Regions from separate parts of the Chromobacterium haemolyticum genome, predicted to be linked through region 1. Evidence: predicted binding sites of a transcription regulator. Region 1 holds the regulator's gene; the other holds the start of a gene.

The links. Region 1 encodes sigma-54, which starts transcription at its own class of promoters, with help from an activator protein. Its sites were predicted from a motif close to CTGGCACGCTTCATGCTT; they were not measured.
Positions count from the first base shown of each region.
Region 2: a site for sigma-54 is predicted at 2,618-2,635, ahead of GYH29_RS07100 (ANTAR domain-containing response regulator). Genes of this name have one in related genera too.

Region 1 is NZ_AP019312.1:950,927-955,135, forward strand. Features, by position in the region: gene hprK (HPr(Ser) kinase/phosphatase) at 1-96, opposite strand, end outside; gene ptsN (PTS IIA-like nitrogen regulatory protein PtsN) at 89-550, opposite strand; gene hpf (ribosome hibernation-promoting factor, HPF/YfiA family) at 672-986, opposite strand; gene GYH29_RS04285 (RNA polymerase factor sigma-54) at 1,054-2,478, opposite strand; gene lptB (LPS export ABC transporter ATP-binding protein) at 2,482-3,210, opposite strand; gene lptA (lipopolysaccharide transport periplasmic protein LptA) at 3,207-3,761, opposite strand; gene lptC (LPS export ABC transporter periplasmic protein LptC) at 3,751-4,209, opposite strand, start outside.
Region 2 is NZ_AP019312.1:1,519,547-1,523,755, forward strand. Features, by position in the region: gene GYH29_RS07090 (nitrate/nitrite transporter) at 1-574, opposite strand, end outside; gene GYH29_RS07095 (CmpA/NrtA family ABC transporter substrate-binding protein) at 879-1,976, opposite strand; gene GYH29_RS07100 (ANTAR domain-containing response regulator) at 1,994-2,584, opposite strand; gene GYH29_RS07105 (glycoside hydrolase family 19 protein) at 3,016-4,209, opposite strand, start outside.

The sequences.
Region 1 (4,209 bases):
TATCATATTGTCGGCGCCGCCGGTTCCTGCAACCCAGGTGAGGTTGAGCTTCTGCTGGTTTTCCTGGTACAGCCGGCGGACACTGATGCTAGGCATTGGGCACCCAATTGTTGAGCAGCTGGTAAAGCTCGTCGCGAATGGAGATGCCCAGCATCTGCTCGCGCATCTGGCGGCTGGAGAACAATTGCGCCAGCTCGGACAGCACTTGCAAGTGCAGGTCCGTGGCCTGTTCCGGCACCAAGAGCACAAACAGGCACTGCACCGGTTTGCCGTCGGGGGCGTCGAACGGAATAGGCGCTTTCAGGCGGATGAACACGCCCATTGCTTCCTTCAGGCCGCGCGCGCGGCCATGGGGAATCGCCACTCCCTGGCCAAGGCCGGTGGAGCCGAGTTTTTCGCGGGCAAACAGGCAATCGAAGATTTCGCTGCGCGCGATGCCCCGGGTATTTTCAACCAAGAGGCCGACCTGCTCGAACACACGCTTCTTGCTGGCGACATCGAGATCCAGCAACACGTGTTCGGGGGTCAGGATTTTGCCGATGAGGTTCATATTGGATTATGCATGCGGCTGAGAAAAACCCGGCAATTCTACGTTGCCTTGATAGTACTGAAAACGGGCAAGTGCAAAGAAAAGCGGGAACCCGCAGGCTCCCGCCTTCCAATTCAAGGGATTACAGGCTGGCTTCAGGCGCCGGAGCACGGTGTTCAGACTGCTTTTCCTTGTGTTTCAGCACTTGGCGGTCCAGCTTGTCGATCAACAGATCAATGGCGGCGTACATATCGGATTCGGTGGCTTCCACGTGAATGTCCTTGCCGGACAGATGCACGTTGACTTCAGCCTTTTGCACCAGTTTATCAACAGACAGAGTAACGGAAATGTCGATCACATGGTCGACATGTCGAGTAACGCGCTCCATTTTGGTTTCAACGTATTCGCGCAGGGCGGGAGTTACTTCCAGATGCAGTCCAGTTACTTTGAGGTTCATACCCTAGCTCCTTCTGGTGTTGACAGTCCGGTCGGGTCGGCCGGATCGCTGTATTCCGCCGCCTGGCTCACAACGTCTTGCGTTGGTTGACCGGCGGTATCTGCATGGCTTCACGATACTTGGCTATCGTGCGTCTGGCAACTTGTATTCCCTGTTTGGACAGCGCTTCGACCAGAGCGCTGTCGGACAGCGGTTTGCTCGGCGATTCGGCGTCTATCAGGCTGCGGATATGCGCCTTGATCGCGGTAGCGGAGCACTCGCCGCCGCTGTCGGTTTCCAGCGCGCTGCCGAAGAAATACTTGAGCTCGAACAGGCCGCGCGGGCAGAGCAGGTATTTCTGGGTGGTCACTCTGGAAACCGTGGATTCATGCAAACCCAGCTCGTCCGCGATGTCGCGCAGGATCAGCGGGCGCATGGCCACTTCGCCGTGTTCAAAGAACGATTGCTGCCGTTCAACGATAGCTTCCGCCACTTTCAGGATAGTGTCAAATCGCTGCTGGATGTTCTTCACCAGCCATTTCGCCTCTTGCAGACGTGAGGACATTTCGCCGTTGCCGCCGCGGTTTTCCGCCAGCAGCCGCGCGTACATCTGGTTGACGCGCAGCCTGGGCACGGCGCCGCCGTTCAGGGCGGCCACCCAGCGGCCCTTGCGCTTTCTGACCGAGACGTCGGGGATCACGTATTGGGTGTCGCTGGCGCCGAAACCGGCGGTGGGGCGGGGGTTGAGGCGGGCAATCAGCGCCTGGGCGGCGCGCAGCGCGGCGTCGTCCACGCTCAGCTGCTTTTTCAGCCGGGTGTAGTCTCGGTTGCCCAGCAAGGTCAGGTGGTCGCGGACGATGGCCAGCGCCAGCTCGCGCTGGGGCTCGTCCGGATCCAGCCGCTGCAATTGCAGCGCCAGCGCTTCCGGTAGCGAGCGCGCGCCGACGCCGGGCGGGTCGAACTGTTGCAGTAGGCGCAGGCCTATCATCAGTTCGTCGGCTTCGATTTCCAGTTCCAGCGGCAGGTGGCTGGCGATGTCTTCCAGCGTTTGACCCAGGTAGCCGTCGTCGTCCAGCTCTTCGATCAGCAACTGAACGATGGCCTGGTCGCGCGTGGGCAGCGCCACTTCGCCCAGTTGCGCCAGCAGGTGCTCGCGCAGGCTGACCGGACAGGGTACGTTCAGCATCGGGTCCAGTTCGTCGTCGCCGTCGCCGCGGCGGCCACCGCTGCCCCAGTCGCTCAGTTCGCCGGCCTCGGCGCCGCGCTCGCCGTCGTCGCCGGAGGCCTCGTCGCGGGTTTCCGCGGCGCCGTCCTGTTCCTGGCCGGCGGTGGTGTCAGCCGCTTCGCCCTGCGGCGCTTCGTCGCCGCGCTCAAGCAAGGGATTATCCAGCAAGAAGCGCTCGACTTCGGTCTGCAGGTCGAGAGTGGACATCTGCAGCAGCTTGATCGACTGCTGCAGCTGCGGCGTCAGGGTCAGCTGCTGCGATACCTTGAGCTGAAGGGTCTGTTTCATCGCTTACAGGTGGAAGTGTTCGCCAAGGTAGACTTCGCGCACCTTCTCGTTGTTGACCAGTTCTTCCGGTTCGCCGGAGGCGAGCACCGAGCCTTCGCTGATGATGTAGGCGCGGTCGCAGATGCGCAAGGTTTCGCGGACATTATGGTCGGTGATCAGCACGCCGATGCCGCGTTCCTTCAGGAAGGAGATGATTTTCTGGATGTCGATCACCGCGATCGGGTCGACGCCGGCGAAGGGTTCGTCCAGCAGGATGAAGCGCGGCCGGGTGGCCAGCACGCGAGCGATCTCGACGCGGCGGCGTTCGCCGCCGGACAGCGACAAGGCGCTGCTGTCGCGCAGGTGGCCGATGTTGAGGTCGTCCAGCAGCAGGTCCAGCTCTTTTTCCAGTTCCTTGCCCTTGAGGCCGGACACTTCCAGGATGGCGCTGATGTTCTCTTCCACCGTCATGCGGCGGAAAATGGAGGCTTCCTGCGGCAAGTAGCCCAGGCCCAGGCGCGCGCGCTGGTGGATGGGGTAGTGGGTGATCACCTGATCGTCCAGGCGGATTTCACCGTCGTCGGCGCCGATCAGGCCGACGATCATGTAGAAGCTGGTGGTCTTGCCGGCGCCGTTGGGGCCGAGCAGGCCCACCACTTCGCCGCTGGCGATTTCCAGCGCCACGTCCTTGACCACGGTGCGTTTTTTGAAGCGCTTGCGCAGGCGCTCAACCTTGAGCACGCTTTGCGTCATTTGCTGGCTCCGCTGGCGGGTTTGGCCGCCGCCGGCTGCGAGGCGGTGTTTTTCGGCTGCAGGATCACGGTGACGCGGCCCTTGTTGGGGCCGGTGGCGGTGCCGCCGGTCACTTGGTAGGTTTCGTTCTGGGTGTTGTAGGTGATCACATTGCCCACCACCAGATCGCCTTCGCGCTTGACCCGGGCGTTGCCGGTCAGCACCGCGAGGTTGGCGGCGCTGCTATAGTCCAGGCGGCTGGACTGGCCCTCCACCCATTCGTTTTTGCCGTCCATTTTTTGGCGGAAGGTGACGATGCGGCCGGTGGCCACCAGGGTCTGTTGGCCTTGCTTGTCCTGAGTGGCGACGACTTTGTCGGCGTTCAGGCGCAGCGTGCCCTGAATCACCACCACATTGCCTTCGCAGGTGGACACGCCTTTGATCTGGTCCATGGTGCAACCGTTGTCGCTCGTGATTTCCATCGGCTTGGTGCGGTCGGCCTGTTCGGCGTGGGCGACGGAAGCGGCGGCCAGCGCCAGGCCGGCCAGCAGGAGACGGAGCTTATTTTTCATAAATGATCTTGGTGTGAGACAGCAGGTTCAACAAACCTGTCTGTTGCTGATAGACGAAGCCCACGGAGTTGCCGTGCGATTTACCGTGATAGAACACGGTGGGCGCGGCGGAGCGGGCGATTTTCTTGGCGGTGTCGACGTGCATGGCGCTGGTGACGACCTTGGTTTCCGGCTTGTCCGCGGCGGCGGGCTGGATCATGGTCGCCTTCTTGTCGAAATAGGCTTGCTGGGTCTTGTTGTTGTAACGGCCGACGTCGCCGATCAACTGGTATTGCAGCGCGCCTTGCTGGTACTGGTAAAGCTCGGGGTTCTCGAAGAAGGCGTCGTCCTTGCCCGGGTACTGCCACATACGGGTGGCGATCAGCCGTTCATTGAGCTTGCCTTGCGCGTCGAAGCGGGTGGCGGTCAGGTGTTCGGCCACGTATTCGGGCTTGTCCGGGTCCAGTTC
Region 2 (4,209 bases), 570 kb from region 1:
CGGGAGCGTCCTTGGCCATCCGGGCGAACAGCAGCAGAACCAGCAGCAAGGGCAGGCAGGCGAGGCCGAACACGTTCTGCCAGCCAAAGTGCAGCGCCAACGCCGGCGCGAACAGCGCCGCCAGCACGGTGCCGGAATTGCCGGCGCCGGCGATGCCCAGCGCCGTGCCCTGATGGGCCGGCGGATACCAGCGCGAGGCCAGCGGCAGCGCCACGGCGAAGGAGGCGCCGGCCACGCCCAGGAACAGGCCCAGCAGCAGCGCGCCGCCCAGGCTGGAGAGGCCGACGCGCCAGGCGGCCAGCAGGGCGGCTATGACGATGATCTGAGCGATCAGTCCGGTGCGCTTGGCGCCGATGCGGTCCGCCAGCATGCCGACGGCCAGCCGCAGCAGCGCGCCGGCCAGAATGGGGGTGGCCACCATCAGCGCGCGTTCGCGAGTGTCCAGGCCCAGCGCCGCGGCGATGGGCACCTGCAACGGGCCCAGCAGGTACCAGACCATGAAGCTGAGGTCGAAATAGAGAAAGGTGGACAGCAAGGTGGGCTTGTGCCCGCTGTGCCAGAAAGAACGGTCCATGCGAAACTCCTGTGCCGCGAGCGGCCGGGGGCCGGCCAAAATAAAAACGGCGTTCGCTCCTCGGTGATAGCAGGAGCGGACGCCGTTGTCCGTTGCCGTCCCGGCCGCCATTGGCCGGACAAGCATTTGGGGTGGGCACGGCACGTCTTTGTGCCAGGCCCGGCTTGACTTATGCAAACGCCGTGCCAGCCATGGGGTGGAGGAAAGCCTGGCTTTATCTAGGCTTGCGGTGGAAAAAGCGCACCGCGCTGGTGCGAAAAGAGCCAGCCGCGCACTGTGTTTGTGCGTTGCAGCATGAAGGTTCTCAGCCAGGCAGGCCCAAGGCTGCGGGGTAGCGCGCTTGTCCGTCCCAGTCCACACCGTCGCACAAGCGGCCGCTGTGCTGCGGCCGGGCCGGGAGCGGCAGGCCCAGCGCGTCCGCCGCCTGCCGGTAGAGCCGGGTCTGGCTGACCTCGGCGGCCACGGTTTGAGCGTCCTCGTCGCCGCGCAGCCAGCCCCAGCGCCGGAACTGGTCGACGAACCAGATGCCGTCGGACGGATAGGGATAGTTGACCCGGCCTTGGTCGAAGAAGCGCAGCGCGGTCGCGCCGGCTGCGACCGAGGGCAGGGTGGCGGCGATCAGCGTTTCCGGCAGACCAATGTGTTCCGGCCGCGCCAGCCAGCGTGCCGCTTGGCGGCGGTGTTCGCTGTGCTCCAGCCAGCGGCAGGCTTCCAGCAGCGTCATGATCAGCGCAACGGAGGCGGCCGGCTCTTTTTGCGCGAAATCGCGGCGGCAGAGCAGGGCTTTCTCCGGGTGGCCTGGCCAGATCTCGCCGCTGACGACGACGATGCGGCCGGCCTGACGCGCCGCCGCCTGCTGGTGCCAGGGCTCGCCCGCGCAAAAGCCGTCCAACTGGCCGGCTTCCAGCGCCGCGCCCATCTGCGGCGGAGGAATTACCACCAGGCGCGCGTCGCTCCGTGGGTCCAGGCCTTGCGCGGCCAGCCAGTAATTGAGCCACAAGGCATGGGTGCCGGCGGGGAAGGTGTGAGCCAGCGTCAACGGCGGGCCGTCTTGACGGACGCGGCGGCGCAGTGCCTGTTCCGGCGACGCGGTCAGCGCGTCGGCCAGCGGGTGGCTGAGGGTGATGGCCTGGCCGTTTTGGTTCAGCGTCATCAGCAGCGCCATGTCGGCTTGCGGGCCGGCGAGGCCCAGTTTCATGCCGTAGGCCAGGCCGTACAGCGCCGCGGCGGCGTGCAGGCGGCCGTCCAGCAGCTTGTCGCGCACCGCGCTCCACGAAGGCTGGCGCAGCAGTTCCAATTCCAGGCCGTGGCGGCGGTCCAACCCCAGCTGGCGCGCGACGATCAGCGGCGCGCTGTCGGTTAGCGGCAGATAGCCCAGGCGCAGGCGGTACGGGGCGGTCATGGGAGTGTCCTTATGGTTCAGCCCAGCAACTCGGCTGCTTTGATCAGTTGCCGGGCAAGCTCGGCGATGCGTAGGCCCTCGCGCATTGCCTGCTGGCGCAGCGCCTGGTAGGCGTCGTTTTCGCTGAGCCGGCGTTTGTCCATCAGAATGCCCTTGGCGCGCTCGATCAGCTTGCGTTCGGCCAGCTGTTGTTCCGCCGCCGCCAGCCGTCGCCGCAGCCTGCCATCCTCGGCGAAGCGAGCGCGGGCCAGGTCGATGATGGGCGCCAGCCGCGCGGCGTCGGCCTGGTCCACCACGTAGGCGGCCACGCCGGCGTGGACCGCGGCTTCTATCGTGGGCAGGTCGCCCTGATCGGCGAACATCACCACCGGGTGCGGGGCGATTTCGCCTAGCAGCGCCAGCTGCTCCAGGGTGTCGCGTGATGGCGATTCGGTGTCCACGATCACCACGTCGGGCCGCAGCCCTTCCACCGCCTGCAGCAAGGCCGCGGCTCCGTCCACTTCGGCGGCGACGGCGTAGCCGGCGCGCGCCAGCGCCTGGCGCAGCGAAGCGATGGTTTTGGCGTGGTCGTTGACCAGCAGCAGGCGCAGCGGCGGAGGGGCGGACATTGCGGCACCGGGGAGAACGGGACGGCTTGGTTGAAGCAAGCGCCGTGCCCGCGACCCTGTCCAAAGTCCGCTGGGCTTTAGAACCTGTTTACGATCAGCTGCGCGTCGGCGATACGGCGTTGAAATCGCTTTCGAGATGCTTATGTACCACGTGCACACTCCGCTCTCTCAGTGGTTTTCGCCTTGTCTCGCCCTCGCTCGCGGGACTTTGAACAGGCTCGTAAGAGCAGGGCTCAGGAAGTACAGCGGACTTTGCGCAGGGGCTGAGGTTCTTGATGCGATTTTTAGAGTGGTCGCCGCCGGATTGACGCGGCGTTTAGCCGTGATGACCTATCGTGGAGCCGAGACATGGCCAATGGACAGGGAGGTGACGCACGGGTGAACAAGAGTCGTTGGCGAGGCCGGCCCCGCGTGAGCGGAGCCGGCCGATTTCATTTCAGCTTGACGTTCCAGTTGTCCTCGACGCAGCGCTGGTAGTTGCCGGCTTGCAGCGCGCTGTACGGTGTCTGGTAATTCACCAACTGGCATTTGTAGTCATTGCCCCATTTCCAGTCCTTTTCCCAATAGATGTTGTAGGCGGCGGAGCTGGCGGCGCTGAAGCGCTGCATATTGGCGCAGGACAGTTGTTCGTTGCCGTAGTCCCAGCCTAGATCTTTGGCGAATTGGCGGTAGTAGTCGATGCGATTCTGCGCCGCTTGACGTTCGGTGCCGCCGCCGCACTCGGCGTTGACGATCTGGATGGTGGTGGCGAAGTTGTTGCCGGCCCCGGCGGCCTTGTCCGCGGCGTTGGGCACCCAAGTGCCGTCCAGCACGTGCAGCATCGATGGTTTCGGCGGCTGCGGGAAGACGAAGAAGAAAGTGGCCGAGGTCAGATTGAGCCAGGTGGAGGCCACCAGGTCCGGGTTCTTCAGCAGCACCGACTGGTCGCCGTTGTACATGGCCTGGGAGAAGGGGCCGTAGTTGTAGTTGTAGGACAGCTGTTTGGCGCCGCGGCCGAAGTATTTCTTCCAGCTGCCATCGGCGTTCTTGCCGCAGGTCCACACCTTGTTGAACACCGGGTCGGCGCATTCGGTGTTGTAGCCGCAGCCGGGGCCGGTTTCGTCGCAACCCATCTCGCGTAGATATTTCAGGCCCTGGCGCCATTCCGGCACCGTGTCGCTGCGGTTGTGGTCGCCGGTTTCCTGGGCGAAGTGGGCGAACATGGTGGCCAGGCTGTGGCGGCAAATGGCGTCACCGTCGCGGCCGTCGCTGTAGTCGTCGCAAATGGCGGGAAACTTGGCGATGGCCTGCAGGAAGCGCTGGTAGCTGTAGCTGGCGTCGCGGCGCGAGAAGTAATACTCCCACTTGGCCGCCGGCAGCAGCCGTTCCACCCGGCGCACGTTCAGCGGATTGGCTGCGCTGCCGGGCGCAACTTGCTCCACCTGAGCGTTGGGCAAGGTGCGGATCGAGGCTTTGACGTTGCGGAAGAAAGCGGTATCGGTCAGGGCTGCCTCGTATTGCAGCGCTTGCTGCAGAGTGGGCGGCTGAGGCTGGCCCGGTTCGGCCTGCGCCGCGGCTTTGGCCGCCGCCACCGGCGTCCAACTGCCTCTAGGATTGGCGGCCGGCGTTTCGGCGCGGGTGCGCCA